One region of the Streptomyces sp. C1-1 genome, then DNA from elsewhere that is predicted to be linked to it. Evidence: riboswitches for the same ligand, from Rfam matches in the RefSeq annotation. Region 1 holds a riboswitch; each other region holds the start of a gene.

The links. A riboswitch is a leader RNA that binds a small molecule or an ion and turns the genes downstream of it on or off. The one in region 1 is predicted to bind cyclic di-AMP.
Region 2: linked by a shared signal. The riboswitch ahead of ACQF4J_RS09665 (M23 family metallopeptidase) and the one ahead of ACQF4J_RS39280 (NlpC/P60 family protein) in region 1 are both predicted to bind cyclic di-AMP.
Region 3: linked by a shared signal. The riboswitch ahead of ACQF4J_RS26860 (transglycosylase family protein) and the one ahead of ACQF4J_RS39280 (NlpC/P60 family protein) in region 1 are both predicted to bind cyclic di-AMP.
Region 4: linked by a shared signal. The riboswitch ahead of ACQF4J_RS13655 (M23 family metallopeptidase) and the one ahead of ACQF4J_RS39280 (NlpC/P60 family protein) in region 1 are both predicted to bind cyclic di-AMP.

Annotation. Positions count from the first base shown of each region.
Region 1 covers NZ_CP189826.1:8,638,530-8,644,196, reverse strand. The annotation lists gene ACQF4J_RS39295 (ATP-binding protein) at 1-1,548, opposite strand, end outside; gene ACQF4J_RS39290 (LysR family substrate-binding domain-containing protein) at 2,228-2,974, opposite strand; gene ACQF4J_RS39285 (DUF5997 family protein) at 3,033-3,440, shown strand; cyclic di-AMP (ydaO/yuaA leader) riboswitch at 3,642-3,816, shown strand; gene ACQF4J_RS39280 (NlpC/P60 family protein) at 3,825-5,642, shown strand.
Region 2 covers NZ_CP189826.1:2,102,629-2,108,295, reverse strand. The annotation lists gene ACQF4J_RS09690 (aspartate aminotransferase family protein) at 1-116, shown strand, start outside; gene ACQF4J_RS09685 (helix-turn-helix domain-containing protein) at 192-815, shown strand; gene ACQF4J_RS09680 (DUF6126 family protein) at 812-937, shown strand; gene ACQF4J_RS09675 (tyrosine-protein phosphatase) at 950-1,747, opposite strand; gene ACQF4J_RS09670 (alpha-galactosidase) at 1,918-3,990, shown strand; cyclic di-AMP (ydaO/yuaA leader) riboswitch at 4,306-4,463, shown strand; gene ACQF4J_RS09665 (M23 family metallopeptidase) at 4,468-5,403, shown strand.
Region 3 covers NZ_CP189826.1:5,859,491-5,865,157, forward strand. The annotation lists gene ACQF4J_RS26845 (hypothetical protein) at 1-1,566, shown strand, start outside; gene ACQF4J_RS26850 (cytochrome P450 family protein) at 1,563-2,900, shown strand; gene ACQF4J_RS26855 (transglycosylase family protein) at 3,062-4,045, shown strand; cyclic di-AMP (ydaO/yuaA leader) riboswitch at 4,241-4,411, shown strand; gene ACQF4J_RS26860 (transglycosylase family protein) at 4,415-5,098, shown strand; gene eno (phosphopyruvate hydratase) at 5,455-5,667, shown strand, end outside.
Region 4 covers NZ_CP189826.1:3,019,238-3,024,904, forward strand. The annotation lists gene ACQF4J_RS13645 (HPr family phosphocarrier protein) at 1-259, shown strand, start outside; gene ACQF4J_RS13650 (GntR family transcriptional regulator) at 398-1,081, opposite strand; gene ACQF4J_RS13655 (M23 family metallopeptidase) at 1,271-2,044, opposite strand; cyclic di-AMP (ydaO/yuaA leader) riboswitch at 2,057-2,220, opposite strand; gene ACQF4J_RS13660 (M16 family metallopeptidase) at 2,423-3,811, opposite strand; gene ACQF4J_RS13665 (M16 family metallopeptidase) at 3,808-5,202, opposite strand; gene ACQF4J_RS13670 (DNA gyrase/topoisomerase IV subunit A) at 5,521-5,667, shown strand, end outside.

The DNA.
Region 1 (5,667 bases):
GCCCCGCCAGCGGGCCGTGCCGAGGTTGTTGAGAGCGTGCGAGAGGATCGCCATGTCGTCGGCCTTGCGGGCCAGCACGATGGCGCGCTCGGCGTGTTCGACGGCCTCGGGGTAGCGGTCGGACAGCATGCGCAGCTGGGCGATGTTGCTGACGGCCAGGGCGAGCAGGCGGTCGTCGCCCGCGTGCTCCAGGACGGTGACGGCCTCGCGGGCGGCGGCCTGGGCCTCGTCGGCGTCGCCGGCCCACCAGTGGATGCGGGAGAGCCAGCGCAGGTCGGAGCCGAGGGCGAGGATGTCGCCGAGTGAGCGGCGCAGGGCGACGGCCTGGCGCTCGGCGGTGACGGCGGCGGCCGTGTCGGCGATGGTGTAGCTCTCCACGGCGAGGCGTTCGAGCAGGTCGGCGAGTTCGGCCGGGCCGTAGCGGTGGCGCTGGCGCAGGACGAGCCCGAGGTGGGCCGCGGCCTCGCGGTGGGCGCCGGCGGCGGCGGCGTCCCGGGCGGCGTCCGGGCCGTAGCGGGCGATGGCGTCCAGGTCACCGGCCCGCGCGGCGTGGTGGACGACGCGGGCGGCGTCGGCGCCGGGCCGGGCGACGAGCGCGGCGAGGACCTGGCGGTCGAGCTCGATGCGCCGGGCGGCGGGCACGGAGTCGGCGACGGCGCGCCGGATCAGCTCGTGCCGGAAGACGATCCGTTCCGGGGTGACGGTGAGCAGCCCGCGCTGTTCGGCCTCGGCGAGGACCGCCACGCCGTCGGTGACCAGCGCGTCGACGAGCCGGCGTTCGACGGCCGAGGGAACGACGGCGAGCTGTTCCAGGGCGTCCACGGTGGCCGGCGGCAGCCCGCGCAGCCGGGCGAGCACCGCGTCGACGACCGTGGGCGGCACGCCCCCCGTGCCGCCGGCGGCCAGGACCTCGGTGACGAAGAAGGGGTTGCCGGAGGTCACCTGGTACACCTGCGCCGGGTCGAGCCGGCCGGCCGTGCTGAGCTCGGTCACGGCGTCGAGGGAGAGCCGGGCCAGGGGCAGGCGGTGCACGCGGGGCGCGCGGGAGACCTGGCCGAGGAGGTGACGCAGGGGGTGGCCGCTGTTCAGCTCGTCGTCGCGGTAGGTCAGGACGAGCAGGGCGGGCAGGCGGTCCATGCGCCGCACGAGGAAGCGCAGGGCGTCCAGGGACGCCTCGTCGGCCCAGTGCACGTCCTCGACGACGAGTACCGCAGGATGCGGAGTCACGGCGAGCTCGGCGTGCAGGGACTCGTAGACGCGGTGCCGGTCCGCGCCCTCGGTGACGGCTCGGGCGAGTTCGGCGCCGACGCTGCCGACCAGGTCGCGGAAGGGGCCCAGGGGGCGCCGGGTGGCGAGGTCGTCGCACTGGCCGACCAGCACGCGCGCCTGCCCCGGCAACCGGTCGGGCAGGGCCCCGACCAGGCTCGACTTGCCGATTCCCGCCTCGCCGAAGACAAGCGCGACCGCACCGGCGCCGTCCGCCGCCTGCCGTGCGGCCGAGGCCAGCAGCTCCAGCTCGGGCTCACGCTCGAGGATCCCCCGGTCCACTCACCGATTGTGCCACCGGGGCAGCGGCCAAGTCTTCGCGAGCGGGGTGGCGGAGGCAGCCGGAGCGTGGTCGTGCAGTGGTGTACGGGGCGGGGCGGCGGTGGCCGTACGGCGGCGTGCGGTCTGTCTCGGCGGTGGCCGTACGGAGGCGTGCGCTCCGGTGCGGCGGTGCCCGCCCGGCAACGTGCGGTCCGTCTCGGCCGTGCCCGGCCGGCGGCGTGCCGTCTGTCTCGGCCGTGCCCGGCCAGCGGCGCGCGCTCCGGCGCGGCCGTTCCCGTCCGGCGCGGCCGTTCCCGGCCGGCGCGGCCGTTCCCGGCCGGCGACGGGCGGCCGGCGACGGGCGGCTGACCGGCCGCGGCGGTACAGGTCGGGGCGTGCGCTCCATACCGGCAGTGCCCGTCCGGCGGCGTGCAGTCCATCGCGGCAGCGCCCGCCCGGCATCGGTCGCTCCGGCGCGGCAGCGCCCACCCCGCGACGGGCGGCCGGCCGGCCGCGGTACCAGGTCGGGGCGTGCGCTCCATACCGGCAGTGCCCGTCCGGCGGCGTGCAGTCCATCGCGGCAGCGCCCGCCCGGCATCGGTCGCTCCGGCGCGGCAGCGCCCACCCGGCGGCGGGCGGCCGGCCGCGGCCATGGCCGGCCTGCGCCGTGGCCCGTCGGCCGGGATGTCCGCCGGGTGGCTCAGGAGCGGCGGCGGGGCTTTCCTCGCTTGGGGGTCTTCGACGTGCCCGCCCTGGGGCTGCGGGCCGGCGTCTTCGCCGCCGCGGGCTTGCGGCGGGGCGCCGGTTTGTCCGCGGCCTTCTCGGCCGCCTGCGGCTTGCGACCGCGGGAGCTGTTGACCGTACGGCCGCGGACGATGCCGATGAAGTCCTCCACCAGGTCGGTGGTGGAGTCCTCCGGCCAGGACAGGGCCACGCTCGACCGGGGCGCGTCGGTCACCGGACGGTAGGTGAGGTCCTTGCGGTGATGGAGGCGGGCCAGGGACTGGGGCACCACCAGGAGGCCGACGCCCGCCGCGACGAGCTCGACGGCGTCCTCGGTCGTCGCGGGGCGCTCGAAGGCGGGCTCGCCCGGCGGGGCGTCCCAGTCGAAGACGTCGTCGAGGGGGTGGAAGAGCACCTCGTCGGCCAGGTCGGCGAGGGTGATCTCCTCCGCCGCCGTGATCACGTGGTCCTTGGGGACGACGGCCACGGTCGTCTCGGTGTAGAGGGGGATGGCGCTGAAGTACGTACGGTCCACCGGGAGCCGTACCAGCCCCGCGTCGGCCTCGCCGGCCCGCAGCACGTCGGGGGCCTCGGCCGCCGGTACGGGCTGGAGGGTCAGCGGGATGTCGGGCAGGCGCTCGTTCCAGATCCGCACCCACTTGGCGGGCGTCGTCCCCGGGACGTACGCAAGCCGGAACGTCTGGGATGCTTCCGAGCCTGTCACCCCGCCAGGTTACCGGCCGTGGTCGGAGGCGTCGTACGCGCTCGATACCCTGGACCCCATGAAGTCGCACCAGACCGCCCAGACGATGAAGCCCGCCACCGCGGCGAAGAAGCTGGGTGTGTACCTCGAGGCCACCCCCGCAGAGTTCCGTGAGGGTGTCGTCTCGCGCGCCCAGCTCGACGAGCTCCAGGCGAATCCGCCCGAGTGGCTGCACGAGCTGCGGGCCAACGGTCCGCACCCCCGTCCCGTGGTCGCGGCGAAGCTGGGCGTCTCCATCTCCGGTCTCGCGCGCGGCGGGGTCACGGATGCCCTCACCACCGAGGAGATCGAGGCCCTGAAGCAGGAGCAGCCCGAGTGGCTGGTCAAGGAGCGCGCCACGCAGGCCGAGGTCCGCAAGGAGGGCGCGCGGATCAAGAAGCGCAACGCCGAGCGGGCGGCCGACCAGGACCAGGGCTCGCGTTCCTGACGCCCCGCGGACGAGGGGTTCGGTGACTCTTTGTCACCGCACCCACGCCCTCTGTCCACCGTCGAGGCATCTGACGGAGCGTCACGACGAAGGTCACAAAAGCGTATCGGACATTCCGGCCGTCAACCTTCACACGAGCCGCACAAGTTGGCTAACTTGGCCTCAGGCCGCTCGTGTCACTCCGGCGAACCCCGTCGGGAAGAGCGGCCTCCGCCGAATCCGGTGCGCCTCCGCGGCAGCCGGAACCGGGGACCCAACCGATTCATGGGGTGAATCGGCCCGACTGCGCTTCGGCGCAAGGGCCGTAGGGCATGCCTTCCGGAATTGACCGCCCGAACCCGACAGCTAACTCGGTAGGCGGAGTACGGAAGGAGTACGGCCCCCATGGCGCCGGAACGATCGTCGCGTGCCGGAGGCTTCGGCCTCCCCGGTATGCGCAACTCCGCCCTCGCGACGGCCGCCCTCACCTCGGTGGCCCTGTTCTCGCAGACGGCCGACGCCGCGCCCCAGACGGGCGACGAAGCACCCAGCCGGGAGGACGTCCAGCAGCGGGTGAGCAACCTGTACGACCGCGCCGAAGGAGACACCGGGCAGTTCAACCTGACCCGCGTGCAGAACGCGCGGGGCACCGGCGAGCGCGGTGGTCAGCCGCGCAGGGGCTCGGACCCCGACCTGGACAACGTCAGCCGGCAGTGGTTCGACATGGCCCGGGCGTCCATCGGGCCGACCGTCCCGGCGATCCTCCCGTCCGACCGCACACCGGCCAGGCGTCCCGCGGCCACCCGGCCCGCGCGCCCGGTTCAGACGCGTGCGGCCCGTGAGCTGGAGGCTCCCACCCGGGCCGTGCCCGAGCTGCCCGCCGCCGGGCCCCGTCGCCCGGTGGCCGAGCTGCCCGCCGGCCCGACGGCGGCGCTTCCCGCTGTGCCGCAGCCCCGCCAGGAAGCAGCCCCCGTGGCCCCTGCCCCCGCGGAGTCGAGGCAGACTTCGCTGCGCAGATCCAAGCAGGAGAACCAGCGCAAGGTCGCCGCGGCGAGCGACCTGCTGTACCGGTACGTCGCCCGGCAGACCTCCGCCCCGCGTCCCGCCGTCGCACCGCAGCAGGACCGGAACACCTGGCAGGCGGCCCCGCAGAGCGCGGCCGCCGCGCCGATCGAGGCCACCCAGGCGCAGCCCAGCTGGGCAGCCCAGGTCCAGCAGGCGGCCACGGCCCGCACGATGAACGAACCCGCACCGGCCCAACCCGACTGGACAGCCCAGCCCCAGCAGCCCGCGGCCGCGCCGGCACAGCCCGGCTGGGACACCGGGGCGCAACCGCTCGTCACGCAGACGATGACCCCGTCCGCACCCGCCCAGCCCGGCTGGGACACCGGCGCACAACAACTCGTCGCACAGACGATGACCCCGTCCGCACCCGCACAGCCGAGCTGGGCGATACCGGCGCAGCAGACAGCCACGGCACGCACGAACACCACCACCGCGCCGGCACAGCCCGGCTGGGACACCGGCGCACAACAGCTCGTCGCACAGACCATGGCCCCGTCCGCCCCCGCCCAGCCCGGCTGGGACACCGGCGCACAACAGCTCGTCGCACAGACCATGGCCCCGTCCGCCCCCGCCCAGCCCGGCTGGGACACCGGCGCACAGCAGATCGTCGCGGCGGCGGTGCCGCAGGCCGACTGGCGGGATCCGGTTGCTCAGGAGCAGGCTCGGCGGAGGGCCGACGAGGCGCGGAGGTTGCGGGAGCCGTCGGTTCTGGACACCGGCGTGCCGGTGGTCGAGGAGCGGCGGGTGCCACAGCCGACCGTCCTGGAGACGGGCGTCCCGGCCGTCGAGACGTCCACCGGCACGAAGGCCGACCGGGCCGTGGAGTTCGCCCGCGCGCAGATCGGCAGGCCGTGCCTGTGGGGCGCCGTCGGCCCGGAGTCGTACGACAACGCGGGGCTCACCCAGGCCGCCTGGAAGGCCGCCGGGGTCGCGCTGCCGCGCAGCACGCACGAGCAGTCGAGCGCCGGCACGGTGATCCCCCTCGCCGAGAGCCGTCCCGGTGACCTCATCTTCTTCCACGACAACTTCAGCCATGTGGGTCTCTACACGGGCAACGGTCTGATGATCCACGCCCCCGGTCCGGGCTCCGTCATCCGTGAGGAGTCGATCCACAACGCCGGGGAGGCGGCGATCCGCATCGCCGTGCGACCGGCCTGACGGTTTCGGTCACAGCCTCGACCAG
Region 2 (5,667 bases), 6.5 Mb from region 1:
ACGTCGACCGGTTCGTGGACGCCTTCACCGCCGTGATGGACGACGCGCACAGTGGCGGCGGACTGATGTGGGACTTCGGCAAGACGCTCGTGAAGCAGGCGGTCGCCAACCGGTGAGCCGCCCGGCCGGGGTTTTTTGCCTCTGAGGCAACGAATTTGCCGCAGGGGCAAAACCGCGGCTCAATGGAGAGCATGAGCTCTCCGGAAGCCGAGTCCGAGCCGCTCCCCGGACCGGACCTGCCCGCCGTCGCGCCCCAGCTGCGCGCCCTGCGCCGTCGCGCCACCCTCACCCTGGAGGCCGCGGCGCGCGCCGCCGGGCTCTCGCCGGCCCATCTGTCCCGGCTGGAGACCGGACAGCGCCAGCCCTCGCTGCCGATGCTGCTCGCCCTCGCCCGTATCTACGGTACGACCGTCTCGGAACTGCTCGGCGAGCGGGTCGCCGACCGGGACGCCGTCGTGCGCGGCGCCGACATGGAACCGACGCCTGCGGGCGGCTGGACCTACTGGCAGGCCGGATCACCCGGCCGTGGCATGCAGGCCCTGCGCGTGCACGTGCCGCACGGCTCGCAGGGCGACATCGTGCGCGTGCACCCCGGCGAGGAATGGCTGTACGTCCTCAGCGGACGGCTGCGGCTGCGCCTCGGTGACACCACGCACCGCCTCGCCCCCGGCGACAGCGCGCACTTCGACTCGCTCACACCGCACCGCATCGCCGCGCAGGACCCCGACGGTGTCGAGCTCCTGTTCGTCCACACCCTGCTGCAGAGCCCGACGGCCACCCTGTGCCTCGGCCCCACCGATGGAGAGATGCCATGAGCAACAGCAACATGGAGGAGAAGTTCCCCCGCGGCCTGTGGGTCCGGCTGATCATCTACATCGCCGTGGGACACCTGTTCGCGGCCTTCATCTACCTGCTGTTCGCGGTGGGCGCGAAGTAGGCCGGGTGCCCGTCAGTCGAGCAGCCGCCCGCGCAGCCGCTCTCGGATCTCCGGTGTGACCCCGAGCCCCTGCTCCAGGTACGCCTCGACCCCGCCCCACGTCTCCTCGATGGTCTCGAAGGCCGCCGCCAGATACTCGGCGCGCGCCTCGAACAGGGGGCTGAGCAGCTCCATGACCTCGGGGGAGTAGCCGGCGGCGGAGCCGCTGCTGCGGTGCACCTTGTAGCGGCGGTGCTTGGCGTTGGACTCCAGGTAGTCCGCGACGATGGCCTCACGCTCCACGCCCAGGGTGAGCAGGGTGATGGCTATGGACAGACCCGCGCGGTCCTTGCCCGCCGCACAGTGCATCAGGGCCGGCACGCTGTCATCGGCGAGCGAGCGCAGCACGCGCGTGTGCTCGGTGGTGCGTTCCCTGATGATCGTGCGGTAGGAAGCGATCATGCGGCCCGCCGCCTTGCCGTCGCCGAGGGCCTCGCGCAGCTGCTCGATCTCGCCGTCCCGCACCATCTTCCAGAAACCGGCGCCGTCCGCCGGGTCGGACAGCGGCAGGTTCACATTGCGCACGCCGGGCAGCTCGACGTCCGGCCCCTCCAGCTTCTGGTCCGCCGCGTTGCGGAAGTCGAAGATCGTGTGCAGCCCCAGCGAGGCGAGGAAGGCGGCGTCCTCCTCGGTCGCGTGCGCCAGATGCCCGCTGCGGAACAGCACCCCGTGCCGCACCCGCCGCCCGTCCACCGTCGGCAGCCCGCCCACGTCGCGGAAGTTGCGGACCCGGGCCAGCTCCGGATCGGTCGACGGGACCTGCTGCGTCACGGGGGCTCCTCCCAGTCGGCCCCGCCGACTCGGCTCGACGGCGGGGACCTTGTCGACGATACGACATGGCTTCCTTGGGCAACGAGTTGTCCACAGGCGTTGCCGTCGACCCCCACCGGAGTTGATGATGTTGCTGCTTGATCGCACCTGTTCGAATCTGTGGGGGCTTGATGCTGGAGATCTCCGACAACCGCCGTACGTGGCTCCTGACCGGGCCGACCAGCGGTTACGCCATCCATCTCACTGAGGACGACGAGCTCCTGCACCTGCACTGGGGCCCCCGGATCGCCCTCGCCGACGCCGAGGCCCTCGCCGTACGCCCGCTGCCCGACTACCGCCCCTTCGAGTCCCCGCTCGACGGCCGTGAGGAGTACCCGGTCGAGGGCGGTCCGCGCTTCGTGCGGCCCGCCCTGTCCGTACGCTCCGACGAGCGGCGCGGCACCGAGTGGCGCTTCGAGGCGTACGAGACGGTGGGCGACCATCTCCGGCTGAGGTTCCGCGACGGCGGTCTCGCGATCACCCTGCACCACCGGATGCGGCACGACGTCGTCGAGCGCTGGGTGACCCTCGACAACGAAGGCCCCGGCCCCCTGGAGCTGCTGCGCGCGGACGCCGCCACCTGGACGCTGCCCGACCGCGACGGCTGGCGGCTGTCCCAGCTGCACGGCCGCTGGGCCGCCGAGTCCCGGCTCACGAGCTCCCCGCTCACCTACGGCGAGAAGATCATCGGCAGCCGCCGCGGGCACACCGGACACCAGCACCTGCCCTGGGTCGCCCTCGACACCGACGCCACCGAGGAGCGCGGCGAGGTCTACGGCTGCGCCCTCGGCTGGTCCGGCTCCTGGCGCATCGCGGTGGCCCAACTCCCGGACGCGCGCGTGCAGATCACCGGAGGCGCCGGATACGACGACTCAGGGCTGCTGAACCTGGCGCCGGGGGAGTCCTATACCACCCCCGTCTTCGCCGGACTGTGGAGCGACGGCGGCTTCGGCGGGGCGAGCCGGGCCTGGCACGCCTACCAGCGCGCGTACGTCGTCCCGGACGCTGACCAGGACCGCCCCGTGCTGTTCAACTCCTGGGAGGCCACGGAGTTCGACATCTCCGAGGAGCAGCAGGGGGCCCTCGCGCGGCGGGCCGCGGCGATCGGCGTGGAACTGTTCGTCGTCGACGACGGCTGGTTCGGCACGCGCACCAGCGACCGGGCCGGACTCGGCGACTGGACACCCAACCCGGACCGCTTCCCCAAGGGCCTGGCGCCGCTCGCCGACTACGTGCACGCACTGGGCATGCAGTTCGGCATCTGGGTCGAACCCGAGATGGTCAACCCGGACAGCGACCTCTACCGCGCCCACCCCGACTGGGTCCAGTTCCAGCCCGGACGCAAGCGGACGGAGCTGCGCAACCAGCTCGTGCTGAACCTGGCCCGCGAGGACGTCCAGGAGTACCTGTGGGAGCGGCTCGACGCACTCCTGACCAGCGCTCCGATCGACTACGTCAAGTGGGACTTCAACCGCTGCTTCACGGACGCCGGGTGGCCGGGTGACGGCTATCCGCAGCGACTCTGGGTCGACCACGTCCGCGCCCTGTACGCACTCCTGGACCGGCTGCGGGCGGCCCACCCCGGTGTCGTCTTCGAGTCCTGCTCGGGCGGCGGCGGACGGATCGACCTCGGCATCATGAGCCGTACGGACCAGGTGTGGACCTCGGACAACACCGATCCGCTCGACCGGCTCGCCATCCAGCACGGCTTCAGCCAGATCCACCCCGCGCGCGTGATGGCCGCCTGGGTCACCGACAGCCCCAACACCCAGCTCAACGGGCGCGTCAGCTCGTTGCGCTTCCGGTTCGTCAGTGCCATGGCCGGAGTGCTCGGGGTGGGTGGGGACCTCACGCAGTGGACCGAGGAGGAGCTGGCCGAGGCCCGCGACTGGGTCGGCCTCTACAAGGAGATCCGGCCGCTCGTCCAGCACGGCGAGCTCCACCGCCTCAGGCCGCCGACGGGCGGGCTGAGCGCGGTGCAGTACGTGCGCGGGGACGAGACCGTCGTCCTCGCCTGGCTGCAGGCGCAGAGCTACGGCGAGCCCGTACCGGCCCTGCGGCTGCGTGCTCTCGACCCGACGGCGTCGTACGAATGCCTCGAAACGGGCGAAGTGCATCGAGGTGGCGTATTGCTGCACCATGGCCTGCGTACCGGACTTCGGGGCGACCTCGATGCGGCAGTTCTCCGCCTGCGCCGCATCTGACTCTTCTGTCCGAATTGCTGCGTTGATTGGGCTTCATTCCAACTCGCGCTGCGACAAGGGAAGCTGGAGCAGTGTCACGTGAGCAGCGTCATATCCGTGACGGTGCGTACCTCGTCATGCTCACGTAATCAATCTGTCTTTCCTGCGGATTGAAGAATGGCCTGAAGCGGAAATTCACGGAGAGTGACCGTGGATTTCCGCGGAGGATCAAGAGAAACGCATTCACGGGGAACCGTCGCTTGTCCCTTCGCGTCTTCGTCGCTTACGTTCCACACCAATCCGGACGGACGCCCAATCCTGCCGCCGCCCGGAGCCCGCACCAACTCACCCGTGTACGGCAGGAGCGGGGGACCCACAGGTACAACGCCTGTTCCGGTCTCCGGAACGGCTAGGGGTACAGCCGCGACCAGCGCGCGGCCGGGCATCTCCAGCCCGCACCCGACAGCTCACCTCGCAGGCGCCGGAGAGGAATTCGCCATGCCCGCGAAGGGTAAGCACCGCCGCCCGAAGCCCCAGCGCTTCACCCGCTCCATCGCCGTCGCCGGAACCGGCGGCGCCGCGCTCGCCCTCCCGCTGATGGGTGCCACCGGCGCCCACGCGGCCACCGCCCAGTCCGCTTCCCAGTCGGTTTCGGAAAAGGCCGTGCAGTCTCTTCCGAATACCGTCAAGAAGGCGACCGAAAAGAAGAACACCGCCTCCGAAAAGGCGGTGCACGTCTATTCGGTGCGGTCCGGCGACTACCTCTCGAAGATCGCCGAGGAGCAGCACGTCAGCGGTGGCTGGCACAAGCTCTACGCCGACAACCGCGCCGCCGTCGGCGACGACCCGTCGCTCATCCACCCCGGTCTGAAGCTCTCGATCGGCAAGAAGGCCGCGACGGGCACCACCAAGTCCTCCACGGCCAAGTCCTCGTCCTCGCAGGGCTCGACCACGCCGAAGGAGCGCTCGTCCTCCTCCGGTGAGGGCACCACCCGCAGCGCCGCCGCGACCACCACCGCCGCCACCGGCTTCCAGCTCCCCGTCTCCGGCGCCACCGTCGGCACCGGCTACCACGTGGCCGGCAGCATGTGGTCCAGCGGCTACCACACCGGCGTCGACTTCGTCGTCCCCACCGGCACCTCCGTCAAGGCCGTCGGCGCGGGCACGGTCGTCTCCGCCGGCTGGGGCGGCGCATACGGCAACCAGGTCGTCATCAGGCTCGCCGACGGCTACTACGCCCAGTACGGGCACCTCTCGCAGCTGTCCGTCTCGGCCGGCCAGAGCGTCAGCGCGGGCCAGCAACTCGGCCTGTCCGGCGCGACGGGCAACGTCACCGGGCCGCACCTGCACTTCGAGATCCGGACCACGCCGAACTACGGCTCCGACGTGGACCCGGTCGCCTACCTCCGCTCCAAGGGCGTCGCCGTCGGCTGACCCCCCGCCGCCACGCCGCCCGACACGCCGCCGAAGGCCGGACCCCGATCCCCGGGTCCGGCCTTCGGTGTGTCCGCGGGGTCGACGACGGGGCGGGCGCACGGCCGTGTGGCGGTTGACCCGTCAACAGCCCTGAACAGAGCGTTATTCCGACCTTGGCCAACACTTTGGGAGTGGCTTATGTCACCGCCCGTCAACCCCGGCCTACGGTCGCGTAGGTCACATTCGAAGGTGAATAGTGACGGCTGTGGCAGACGATTCGAA
Region 3 (5,667 bases), 2.8 Mb from region 1:
CCGGCGGTCACCAACACGATCTCCGGAGGACGCTTCGACGCTCCCGTCGTGCAGGCCGGCACGATCCACTCGCTGACCCTGCACCACACCCCCGAGGCCGCCAAGGACCACATCGACTTCCGCGAGGGCACCTTCAACGGCCCCGCGATCGGCGTCCAGCATGTCCACGGCGCTCCGCCCGAGCGGCCCCGCGCCGTCGCCGACGGCTGGCCCCGCCTGGGCGCCCTCCGGCTCCCTCCCGGCGTACGGCCCGCGCGTCGCGTCGGCGACGAGACGGACCAGCCGCCGTACGTGCCGCGCGACTGTGACCCGGTGCTCGACCGGTTGCTGGCTCAAGCGCTGCGCTCGGGAGGACTGGTCGTGGTCACCGGGGAGCCGCTCGCCGGGAAGACGAGGACCGCCTGGGAAGGGCTGAAGCGAGCGGCCGCCGACGGCACGCGTGTCTGCGTCGCGCACGAAGGCACCGACCTCGGGTCGCTGCCCGGCGCACTGCAGGGCCGCGATCCCGAGGGCACGCATGTGGTGTGGCTGGACGACATCGCGGGCCACCTCGACGAGCAGGGGCGGACGGCGGGCGTCGTCTCCCGGCTCACGCACGAGGGCGTGCTCGTGCTGGCGACGATGCGGGACGAGGCGTACGCGAAGCACGGCTTCGGGGACCATGCCCACGCCCGGCTGCTGCGCGGGGCCCGCAAGCTCGAACTGACCTGCCGCTGGAGCGGGCCGGAGCTGGAGCGGCTGGCGGAGGCGGAGGACTCGAGGCTGGTGGACGCGGTCCGCTGGCGAGAGGAACTGGGCGTGACGCAGTTCCTCGCGGTCGGGCCGGAGCTGGGGGAGGAGTGGCGCTGGGCACGGCGGCCGGACGGGCGGCCGTGGGGGTACGAGCTGGTGCGGGCGGCGATCGACGCGGCCAGGTGCGGGCTGCGGCGCCCGTTGGCGGCGTCGGAATGGCGGATGCTGCTCGTCGACGCCGAGTACGGGGTGCTCCTGGAGGACGAATGGCTGTCCGAGGAGCTGTCCTGGGCCGGTCGGCCGCGCCTCGGCGTCACGGGGCTTCTCGTTCCGGACAAAGGGGAGGGCGGCACGGTCTGGCGGGCGAGCGGAGCACTGGTGGCGGACGCGTTGCGCTCGCCCGGGTTCCCGCCGCCCGGGCCCTACCTCTGGCGGAACATGAGCGCGCTGGCACAGCGGGCCGGCGCCGCCGAGCTGGAGGCGGTCGTGGCCGCCGGTCGTACGGCCCTGCGAGCGCCCGCCTCGGCGGGGGACGCCGACGCCCGCAAGGTCATCACCGACCTCGCGGACCTGGCCGGCGACGAGGCGGACGCGGACCGCTGGCGCGGGCTCCACTTCAACGCCGTGGGCGACCAGGAGAAGGCCTTCCACTTTTTGGAGAGGGCGGCGAGCGCGGGCCACCCGGAGGGCCGGCTGGACCTCGCGGCCCTGCACCTCGTCCGCGCCGAACACTGGCTGGCCGAGGCCGCCGAGGACGGCTCCCCGCATGCCGCCGCCACCCTCGCCGCCCTCCGCGAGGCACTCCCCCCGAACCCGGATACCGTCAAGGAGTGACCGACCAGCCCACCCCCGACCAGCCCACCCCCACCACGGCGCCCGCCCACACCGGCCCCGACACCCCCACCCCCTCACCCCCCGACCTCTTCACCTGGGAATTCGCCACCAACCCCTACCCCGCCTACGCCTGGCTCCGCGCCCACGCCCCCGTGCATCGGACGACTCTGCCGAGCGGGGTCGAGGCCTGGCTGGTCACGCGTTACGCCGACGCCAAGCAGACCCTCGCCGACAACCGGCTGTCCAAGAACCCGGCCCACCACGACGAGCCCGCCCACGCCAAGGGCAAGACGGGCATTCCGGGTGAGCGCAAGGCCGAGTTGATGACGCATCTGCTCAACATCGACCCACCCGACCACACGCGGCTGCGCCGTCTCGTCTCGAAGGCGTTCACGCCCCGCCGGGTCGCCGAATTCGCGCCACGCGTGCAGCAGTTGACCGATCAGTTCATCGACCGGTTCGCGGAGAAGGGCTCCGCCGATCTCATCCACGAGTTCGCCTTCCCGCTGCCCATCCACGCGATCTGCGACCTGCTCGGCGTCCCCCGTGAGGACCAGGACGACTTCCGGGACTGGGCGGGGATGATGATCCGGCATCAGGGCGGCCCCAGGGGTGGGGTGGCGCGGTCGGTGGAGAAGATGCGCGGGTATCTCGCCGACCTCATCCACCGCAAGCGCGCCGCCCTCCCGGACACCCCGGCTCCCGGCGAGGACCTCATCTCCGCCCTGATCCGCGCCTCCGACCACGGCGAGCACCTCACCGAGAACGAGGCCGCGGCGATGGCCTTCATCCTGCTCTTCGCGGGGTTCGAGACCACCGTCAACCTCATCGGCAACGGCACCTTCGCCCTCCTCACCCACCCCGAGCAGCGCGCCCGCCTGCAGACCTCCCTCGCCGCAGGCGAACGCGGCCTGTTGGAGACGGGCGTCGAGGAACTCCTGCGCTACGACGGGCCGGTGGAGCTCGCCACCTGGCGGTTCGCCACCGAGCCGCTGACGATCGGCGGACAGGACATCGCCGCCGGCGACCCCGTCCTCGTCGTGCTCGCCGCCGCCGACCGCGACCCCGACCGCTTCGCCGAACCCGACACCCTCGACCTGTCCCGCCGCGACAACCAGCATCTGGGATACGGCCACGGCATCCACTACTGCCTCGGTGCCCCGTTGGCCCGGCTGGAGGGCCAGACCGCCCTCGCGACGCTCCTCACCCGGCTACCGGACCTCCGACTGGCCGAGGATCCAGGGGAGTTGAGGTGGCGGGGCGGACTCATCATGCGCGGACTGCGCACGCTCCCGGTCGAGTTCACTCCGGTCGAGGCCTCGAGCCCCCCGTAAACATGACACGCGTTCAACTCTGTGATCTTCACGTGATCTACGCGGCATTAACTTGTGACAAGTGATCGGTAGCCGCTACGTTCACGGATCAACAGCGGCGCGAAGGTTTGGCCCAAGCTTCACGCGCCGCGGTCATTGCTGTCTCGCGAAAGGCCCTCCGCATGCTCTCCGGGAACGGTCGTCACCGTCGCCCCCGCCAGGCTCCGGCTCTCCTCGTCGCGGCCGGAGTGACCGGCTCCGCCATCGCGATCCCGCTGTTCGCCGCGGGAGGCGCCAGCGCCGCCGACGGGACCACCTGGGACAAGGTGGCGCAGTGCGAGACGGGTGGCTCCTGGAGCGAGAACAGCGGCAACGGCTTCTACGGCGGCCTGAAGCTGTCCCAGGCGGACTGGGAGAAGTACGGCGGCCTCGACTACGCCCCCAGGGCCGACCTGGCCAGCCGCAACCAGCAGATAGCCGTCGCCGAGAAGCTCCTGGACGCCGAGGGCGTCGGCGCCTTCCACACCTGTGGACTGACGTCGGGGCTGAGCAAGGACTCCGGTTCGGCCGACGTGGACACCGGTATCGGGGGCGGCTCGTCCGACTCGTCCGGTTCGTCTGACGGTTCCGGCTCCACCGGTTTGTCCAATTCATCGGGCAACACGTCGGACGACACCTCCGGCGGCTCCGTCTCGTCGGACGCGTCCGGTTCGCCTTCGGCCTCCCCCGGCTCTTCTTCGCATTCCACCGGCAAGTCCAGCAAATCGGACAGTTCGGCCTCGCCTTCCGCCTCGACGCCGAGCGCGTCGCAGGGGGCCGCCGGCTCCTCCGCGGGGCGGGCGAAGAGTGACGAGTCGGACAATTCCCGGCAGGCCCTGGGCTCTTGGAGCCTCGTCGACACCGGGGCCGTCGACTCCGCGGCCACCGGCGGCGGCACCGGCAAGCACCGCGGCGCCACCGCCGACGAGAGTGCCGACGGGGGCGCCGTGAAGCCCGCCGCGCACGACTCGTACACCGTCCGCACGGGCGACACTCTCGCCTCCATCGCCGACTCCCTTGACGTGGACGGCGGATGGCGCGCCATCTATGACGCGAACAAGCAGGCCATCGGTACCGACCCGAACCACATCTTCACCGGTCAGACCCTGGATCTCCCTGCCGAATAGGGCGAAATACGGCGGGAGTTCACGTCACGCTTCGCGCTGAATGTCCGTTTTGGCGAAAGTGTGGGATGAGTCTCAGAAGCCCTGATCGTCTTTGAAATTCCGCGGATTCCGTGTCTACGGTCATGACCGCTCGGCAACCCGAGCCCCGTCTGCCGCAACGCCGAATCCTGCCAGTGGCCGTACGGGAACAGTCGTCGCTTGACAGCGCCGTAGGCAGGAGCGGGGGACCCAAGGTAAGTGCCCCACCGGGTGGTTGACGGTGGTGGCTCGGGGTGTAGCCGCGGCTCGCGAGAGCGAGGCCGCGGCCGGGCAACTCAACCGGCCCGAACCCGACAGCTCACCTCGCAGGCGTCGGTGAGGGGATCCACCATGCTGTTTTCCGGCAAGGGCAAGCACCGTCGTCCGTCCAAGGCCACCCGCGCCGCCGCGCTCGCCGGTGTCACCGGTGTCGCCATCGCCGCCCCGCTGATGGCGGCCGGCAACGCCTCCGCCGCCACCGCCTCCGAGTGGGACGCGGTCGCCCAGTGCGAGTCGGGCGGCAACTGGTCCATCAACACCGGCAACGGCTACTACGGCGGTCTGCAGTTCTCCGCCTCCACCTGGGCCGCGTACGGCGGCACCGCCTACGCCGCGCAGGCCAACCAGGCCTCCAAGGCGCAGCAGATAGCCGTCGCCGAGAAGGTTCTCGCCTCCCAGGGCAAGGGCGCCTGGCCGGTCTGCGGCACGGGCCTGTCCAGCGCCGCCTACAACGGCTCCAGCGCCTCCACCGGCTCGTCGGGCAGCACCGCCACCCGCTCGACCACCGAGCAGCAGGCCTCCCGCTCCTCCGAGCGTCCGGCCCCCAAGAAGTCGACCAAGACCGTCACCACCCCGACCGGCAAGAAGGTCAAGAAGGGTGACGGCGAGTACAAGGTCGTCAAGGGCGACACGCTCAGCTCCATCGCCGCCGAGCACAAGGTCAAGGGCGGCTGGAAGAAGCTGTTCGACCTGAACAAGGGCATCGTCGAGGACGCCAACCTGATCTACCCCGGTCAGCAGCTGCACCTGAAGTAAGAGACAGTCGAACCACAGGCCCCGCACATCCGTGTCCCCCACAGTGGAGGCACGTGAGGGCCACCCCCGTCCCCACGGGCTCCCCGCTCCGGTGCGTCTTCCCCCGTACGCACCGGAGCGGGGTTTTTTCTCTGCCCGTCGCCGACCCGTCGTCTGCCCGTCGTCGCCCGGGATACATGCTGTGTTCACCCTCCTTTGTTCCGGGCGTGAACAATAGGTACCGTCTGTCCTTGTCCACGGGACGGTCGGTCGGCTGGCCGATGGCCCCGGGGCGGTTAGGCTCTAGTCGCAAGGCCGAGGTAGGGCCTAAAAAGGCCCGCGTGCCCCGCACAACCAGCGTCACATCCAAGAAGGAGATGCTCGTGCCGTCCATCGACGTCGTCGTAGCCCGGGAAATCCTCGACTCGCGAGGGAACCCCACCGTCGAGGTCGAGGTCGGCCTCGACGACGGCAGCACGGGTCGTGCCGCCGTCCCGTCCGGCGCCTCCACGGGCGCCTTCGAGGCCATCGAGCTCCGCGACGGTGACCCCAACCGCTACAAGGGCAAGGGTGTCGAGAAGGCCGTCCTC
Region 4 (5,667 bases), 5.6 Mb from region 1:
CGGCTGGGCCGAGGGCCTCCACGCCCGCCCCGCTTCCATCTTCGTCCGGGCCGCCACGGCCGCAGGTATCCCGGTGACGATCGCCAAGGCCGACGGCAACCCCGTCAACGCGGCCTCCATGCTGGCCGTCCTGGGTCTGGGCGCCCAGGGTGGCGAGGAGATCGTCCTCGCCTCCGACGCCGAGGGCGCGGACGTCGCCCTCGACCGTCTGGCCAAGCTGGTCTCCGAAGGGCTCGAGGAGCTTCCCGAGACCGTCTGATCGCGGCACCACAGAAGGGCTCGTCCGAATTACCGGGCGGGCCCTTCGCATTTCCTGTGCCGGGGTCGGAAATTCTCGACGGCGGGCAGCTTGAATTAGCCCCCTCGAATTCCCTTCCCTTTGTATACGGCGCTCGTGTTAATGCCGCAGGCTCGACATGTTTACGGCGTGTTGCGAGTTCCTCACACCGTTCGCGCCGCCGAACCGCAGCCGGTGCGCGGCCGTCGAGCGCTCGGTGTGCAGGCTCGTGATCGCCCGCGCGCGGTCGCCGTCGCCCCGGGCCACGGCGTCGACGATCGCGCCGTGCTCCGCCCAGGACTCCGCGGGGTTGGCCGGCGCGTCCACCGCGTACATCCAGGCGATCTTGTGGCGCAGCTGGGTCAGCATCGACGTCAGCGCGGGACTGCCCGAGGCCTGGGCGAGCGTCTCGTGGAACCAGCCGCCCAGGGAGCGCAGATCCTCGCTGCCGCCCCTCCTGGCCCGCTCCTGGCCCAGTCTGACCAGGCCGCGCAGGACCTTGAGGTGGGCCTCGGTGCGCCGCTGGGCGGCCCGGGACGCACCCAGCGGCTCCAGCAGCATGCGCATCTCCAGCAGGTCGGCGGCCTCCTGCTCGGTCGGTTCCGCCACGCACGCGCCCGCGTGCCGGCGGGTCACCACGAAGCCCTCGGCCTCCAGGGTGCGCAGGGCCTCGCGGACGGGGACACGCGAGACGCCGTAACGGCGGGCGAGGAGTTCCTCGGTGAGGCGGCCGCCACGCTCGTAGACACCCGCGACGATGTCGTCCCGGATGGCCGTGCACACCGAGTGCGCCGGAATACGCATGACCGACCTCCGTCTTAATCCCCGTGAAACGTCGACGATTGACGTTGTGTCCAGCGACTCTATTGCAATGAGCCGGAATTTCCGACGGCAGGCCGGAATCCATGGATATTTTTTGGACACCGGGGCGACAGAAACGACGAAGACCCCGGCTCGGGGGAGCCGGGGTCTTCGGAGTATGGCGGCGCGTCGCTAGACGTTCACACCGTGCGAGCGCAGGTACGCGACGGGGTCGATGTCCGAGCCGTACTCGGGGGTCGTCCGGGCCTCGAAGTGCAGGTGCGGTCCGGTGGTGTTGCCGGTGGAGCCGGAGAGACCGATCTGCTGGCCGGTGACGACCTTCTGGCCGACGGAGACGCCGATGGACGACAGGTGGCCGTACTGGGTGTACGTCCCGTCGTTCATCCGGATCACGATCTGGTTGCCGTACGCCCCGCCCCAGCCGGTCTGGACGACCGTGCCGTAGCCCACCGCGTGGACGGACGTACCGCTCGCGGCGTGGAAGTCGATGCCGGTGTGGCTGCCGGAGGACCACAGGGAGCTGCTGGCCTTGTAGCCCGTGGAGACGTACGAGTTGGAGATGGGCGCGACGAAGGAGTTCAGGCGCTTGCGCTCGGCCTCACGGGCGGCGCGCTCCTTGGCCTCGCGCTCCTTCTTGGCGAGCGCTTCGGCCTTCTTGCGCGCGGCTTCCTCGGCGGCCTTCTTGCGGGCGGCCTCCTCGGCGGCCTGCTTCTGGGCCTCGGCCTGCGCGTCGATCTTCTCGGCGATCGAGTCGCCGATGCTGATGACGGGGGTGAGGCCGGTCTGCTCGACGGCGTCGACGGAGTTGTCCGCGGCGAGCGCGGGGGCCGCGAGAGCGCCGATCACACCGGTGGTGGCGAGGGCCGCGACGCCGGCGACCTGGGCGGTGGAACGCTTGATGCGGCTGGGACGACGGTGCTTCCCGGTGGCGCACATGAACGCCATGTAGTGGCTGTTCCTTTCCTTCCCTCTCGCCTACCGGGTTAGCTGACGGGTTCGGAGCAGGAAGGTCTCCTACGGACCCCCTCGCGGCTCGCGCGGGCGTCCGATTCACCCCAGGGACTACGTGGGTCCCCGGCTCCCCTGGCTCGCGCCGTACGGGGACTCGGCGATGACTGCCCGGTGCCGCGGGTGCGGCGCAGTGCCTGACGGACAGCCCGGACGACGCTAAGCGGGGCGCCTTTCAATCCCCAAACGGATCACGGCTTTTGTAGCGCATCCCACAGGGCAGACGGGCATCTCTCCTTCAATTACGCGCCAATTCGGACATAGGAGGGCCCTGGTGACAGGTCAGTCACCAGGGCCTCCCACGCGCGCGTGCCGCTACTCGGCGGACACCACGGTCACTTCACCGATGCCGAGCGCCTCCACCGGCTCCTTGATCTGCGCCGCATCACCGACGAGGACGGTCACCAGACGGTCCACCGGGAACGCGTTCACGACCGCCGCGGTGGCCTCCACCGTGCCGGTCGCGGCGAGCTGCTGATACAGCGTCGCCTGGTAGTCGTCGGGCAGGTGCTGCTCGACCTGGTCTGCCAGTGTGCTCGCGACCGCCGCAGCGGTCTCGTACTTCAGCGGCGCCACGCCCACCAGGTTCTGCACCGCGACGTCGACCTCGGCGTCGGTGAGACCGCCCTCGGCGAGCGTGCGCAGCACCTTCCAGAGGTCGTCGAGTGCCGGGCCGGTGTTCGGGGTGTCGACGGAGCCGCTGATGGCGAGCATCGACGCGCCCGTGCCGTCCGGGGCGGACCTGAGGACCTGCCCGAACGCGCGCACACCGTAGGTGTAGCCCTTCTCCTCGCGCAGGACGCGGTCCAGGCGGGAGGTGAGGGTGCCGCCGAGGCAGTAGGTGCCGAGCACCTGCGCCGGCCACACGCGGTCGTGGCGGTCGGCGCCGACGCGGCCGATGAGCAGCTGCGTCTGGACTGCGCCGGGACGGTCCACGATGATCACGCGCCCGGTGTCGTCGGCGGTCACCGGCGGCACGGGACGGGGCTCGGCCTTCGAGCCCGTCCAGGTGCCCAGGGTCTCGCCGAGCAGGGCGTCCAGGTCGATGCCGGTGAGATCGCCGACGACGACCGCGGTGGCCGTGGCGGGCCGCACATGGCGGTCGTAGAAGGCGCGTACGGCGGCCGCGTCGATCTTCTCGACGGTCTCCTCGGTGCCCTGACGCGGGCGGGACATGCGCGAGGTCGCCGGGAACAGCTCCCTGGAGAGCTCCTTCGCGGCGCGGCGGGAGGGGTTGGCCAGCTCGTGCGGGATCTCGTCCAGGCGGTTGCGGACCAGCCGCTCGACCTCGCCGTCGGCGAACGCGGGCGCCCTGAGGGCGTCGGCGAGCAGGCCGAGCGCCTTGGCCAGGCGGGAGGCCGGCACTTCGAGGCTGAGGCGGACGCCGGGGTGGTCGGCGTGCGCGTCGAGGGTGGCGCCGCAGCGCTCCAGCTCGGCGGCGAACTCCTCGGCGGAGTGCTTGTCGGTGCCCTCGGAGAACGCGCGCGCCATGATCGTGCCGACGCCGTCGAAGCCGGCCGGCTCGGCGTCCAGGGGCGCGTCCAGGAGCACCTCGACGGCGACGACCTGCTGGCCGGGGCGGTGGCAGCGCAGCACGGTCAGGCCGTTGTCGAGCGCCCCGCGGGTGGGTGCGGGGAACGCCCAGGGCCTCGCCTCGCCGGCCTGGGGCTGCGGGTGGAACTCCATCGTGGCGAGCTCGCTCACTTGGCCGCCTCCTCGTTCTTGTCGCCGGCTTCGACCGTGGCCTCGGCCTCGGGGTCTTCGGGAGGATCCGCGTCCTCGGCGACCTCTCCGGAGACGGGTTCGTAGACGAGCACCGCGCGGTTGTCGGGCCGCAGGCGGGCCTTGGCGACCTCCTGGACCTCCTGGGGGGTGATCTCCAGGACGCGCTGGACGGCGGTCAGGGCGAGCTGCGGGTCGCCGAACAGGACGGCGAAGCGGCACAGTTCGTCGGCGCGGCCCGCGACCGTGCCCAGCCGGTCCAGCCACTCGCGCTCCAACTGGGCCTGGGCGCGCTCCATCTCCTCGCTCGTGGGGCCCTCCGCGGCGAACCGGGCGAGTTCCTCGTCGATGGCGGCCTCGATGACCGGCACCTCGACGTCACCGGACGTCTTCACGTCCAGCCAGCCCAGGGAGGGGGCCCCGGCCAGGCGCAGCAGTCCGAAGCCGGCCGCGACGGCGGTACGGTCGCGCCGCACGAGCCGGTTGTAGAGGCGGGAGGACTCGCCGCTGCCGAGAACCGTGAGCGCCAGGTCGGCGGCGTCGCACGCGCGCGTGCCGTCGTGCGGCAGCCGGTAGGCGGCCATCAGGGCGCGCGCCGGCACCTCCTCCTCGACGACCTCCCGCAGCTGCTCGCCGATCACGTCGGGGAGCGTGCCGTCGCGGGGCGCGGGCTTGCCGTCGTGCCCGGGGATTGAACCGAAGTACTTCTCGACCCAGGCGAGCGTCTGCTCGGGGTCGATGTCGCCGACGACCGACAGGACGGCGTTGTTGGGCGCGTAGTAGGTGCGGAAGAACGCGCGCGCGTCCTCCAGGGTCGCCGCGTCCAGGTCGGCCATCGAGCCGATCGGGGTGTGGTGGTAGGGGTGGCCCTCCGGGTAGGCGAGGGAGGTCAGCTTCTCGAAGGCGGTGCCGTACGGGACGTTGTCGTAGCGCTGCCGGCGTTCGTTCTTGACGACGTCCCGCTGGTTCTCCATGGACTCGTCGTCCAGGGCGGCCAGCAGGGAGCCCATGCGGTCGGCCTCCAGCCAGAGGGCGAGCTCCAGCTGGTGGGCGGGCATGGTCTCGAAGTAGTTGGTCCGCTCGAAGCTCGTGGTGCCGTTGAGCGAGCCCCCGGCGCCCTGCACCAGCTCGAAGTGGCCATTGCCCTTGACCTGGCCCGACCCCTGGAACATCAGATGCTCGAAGAGGTGAGCCAGGCCGGTACGGCCCTTGACTTCGTGGCGCGAGCCGACGTCGTACCAGAGGCACGCCGCCGCGACCGGGGTCAGGTGGTCCTCCGAGAGCACCACGCGCAGGCCGTTGGCCAGGCGGTGCTCGGTCGCTGTCAGGCCCCCGGTGCCTGCCTGGTCTGTGGCCGTGTGACCCATGGGCATGTACGTCCCTTCGATCGCGGATGCGGTGCTGGAAACCGCTGTTTTCCTGCCGGTCCTGCCACTGTATGCAAGCGGGCGGACCGGCGGCGAAGTTCCCGGACGACGTACGCCCTCAGCGGATCGCGTAGCCTGCGGGCAGCCGCGGCGAGGGCGACCCCGCCCGCCGGGCCTGACCGCCGACACCGGGTCCTGGCCCGCGTTGTCAGTGCCGCGGTCCACAATGGTCGCGTCAGATCCCGTTCATGCTTCACCAAGCGTGAGCCGAAGGGGACGTGAGCGACCCGTAGGCGAGCGACCAGAAAAGAGGAGCCGGCAGCGATGGCCCGCCGCAGCACGAAGACCCCGCCGCCCGACGACTCGTTCGAGGAGCGCATCCTCGACATCGACGTCGTCGACGAGATGCAGGGCTCCTTCCTCGAGTACGCGTACTCGGTCATCTACTCCCGCGCCCTGCCCGACGCCCGT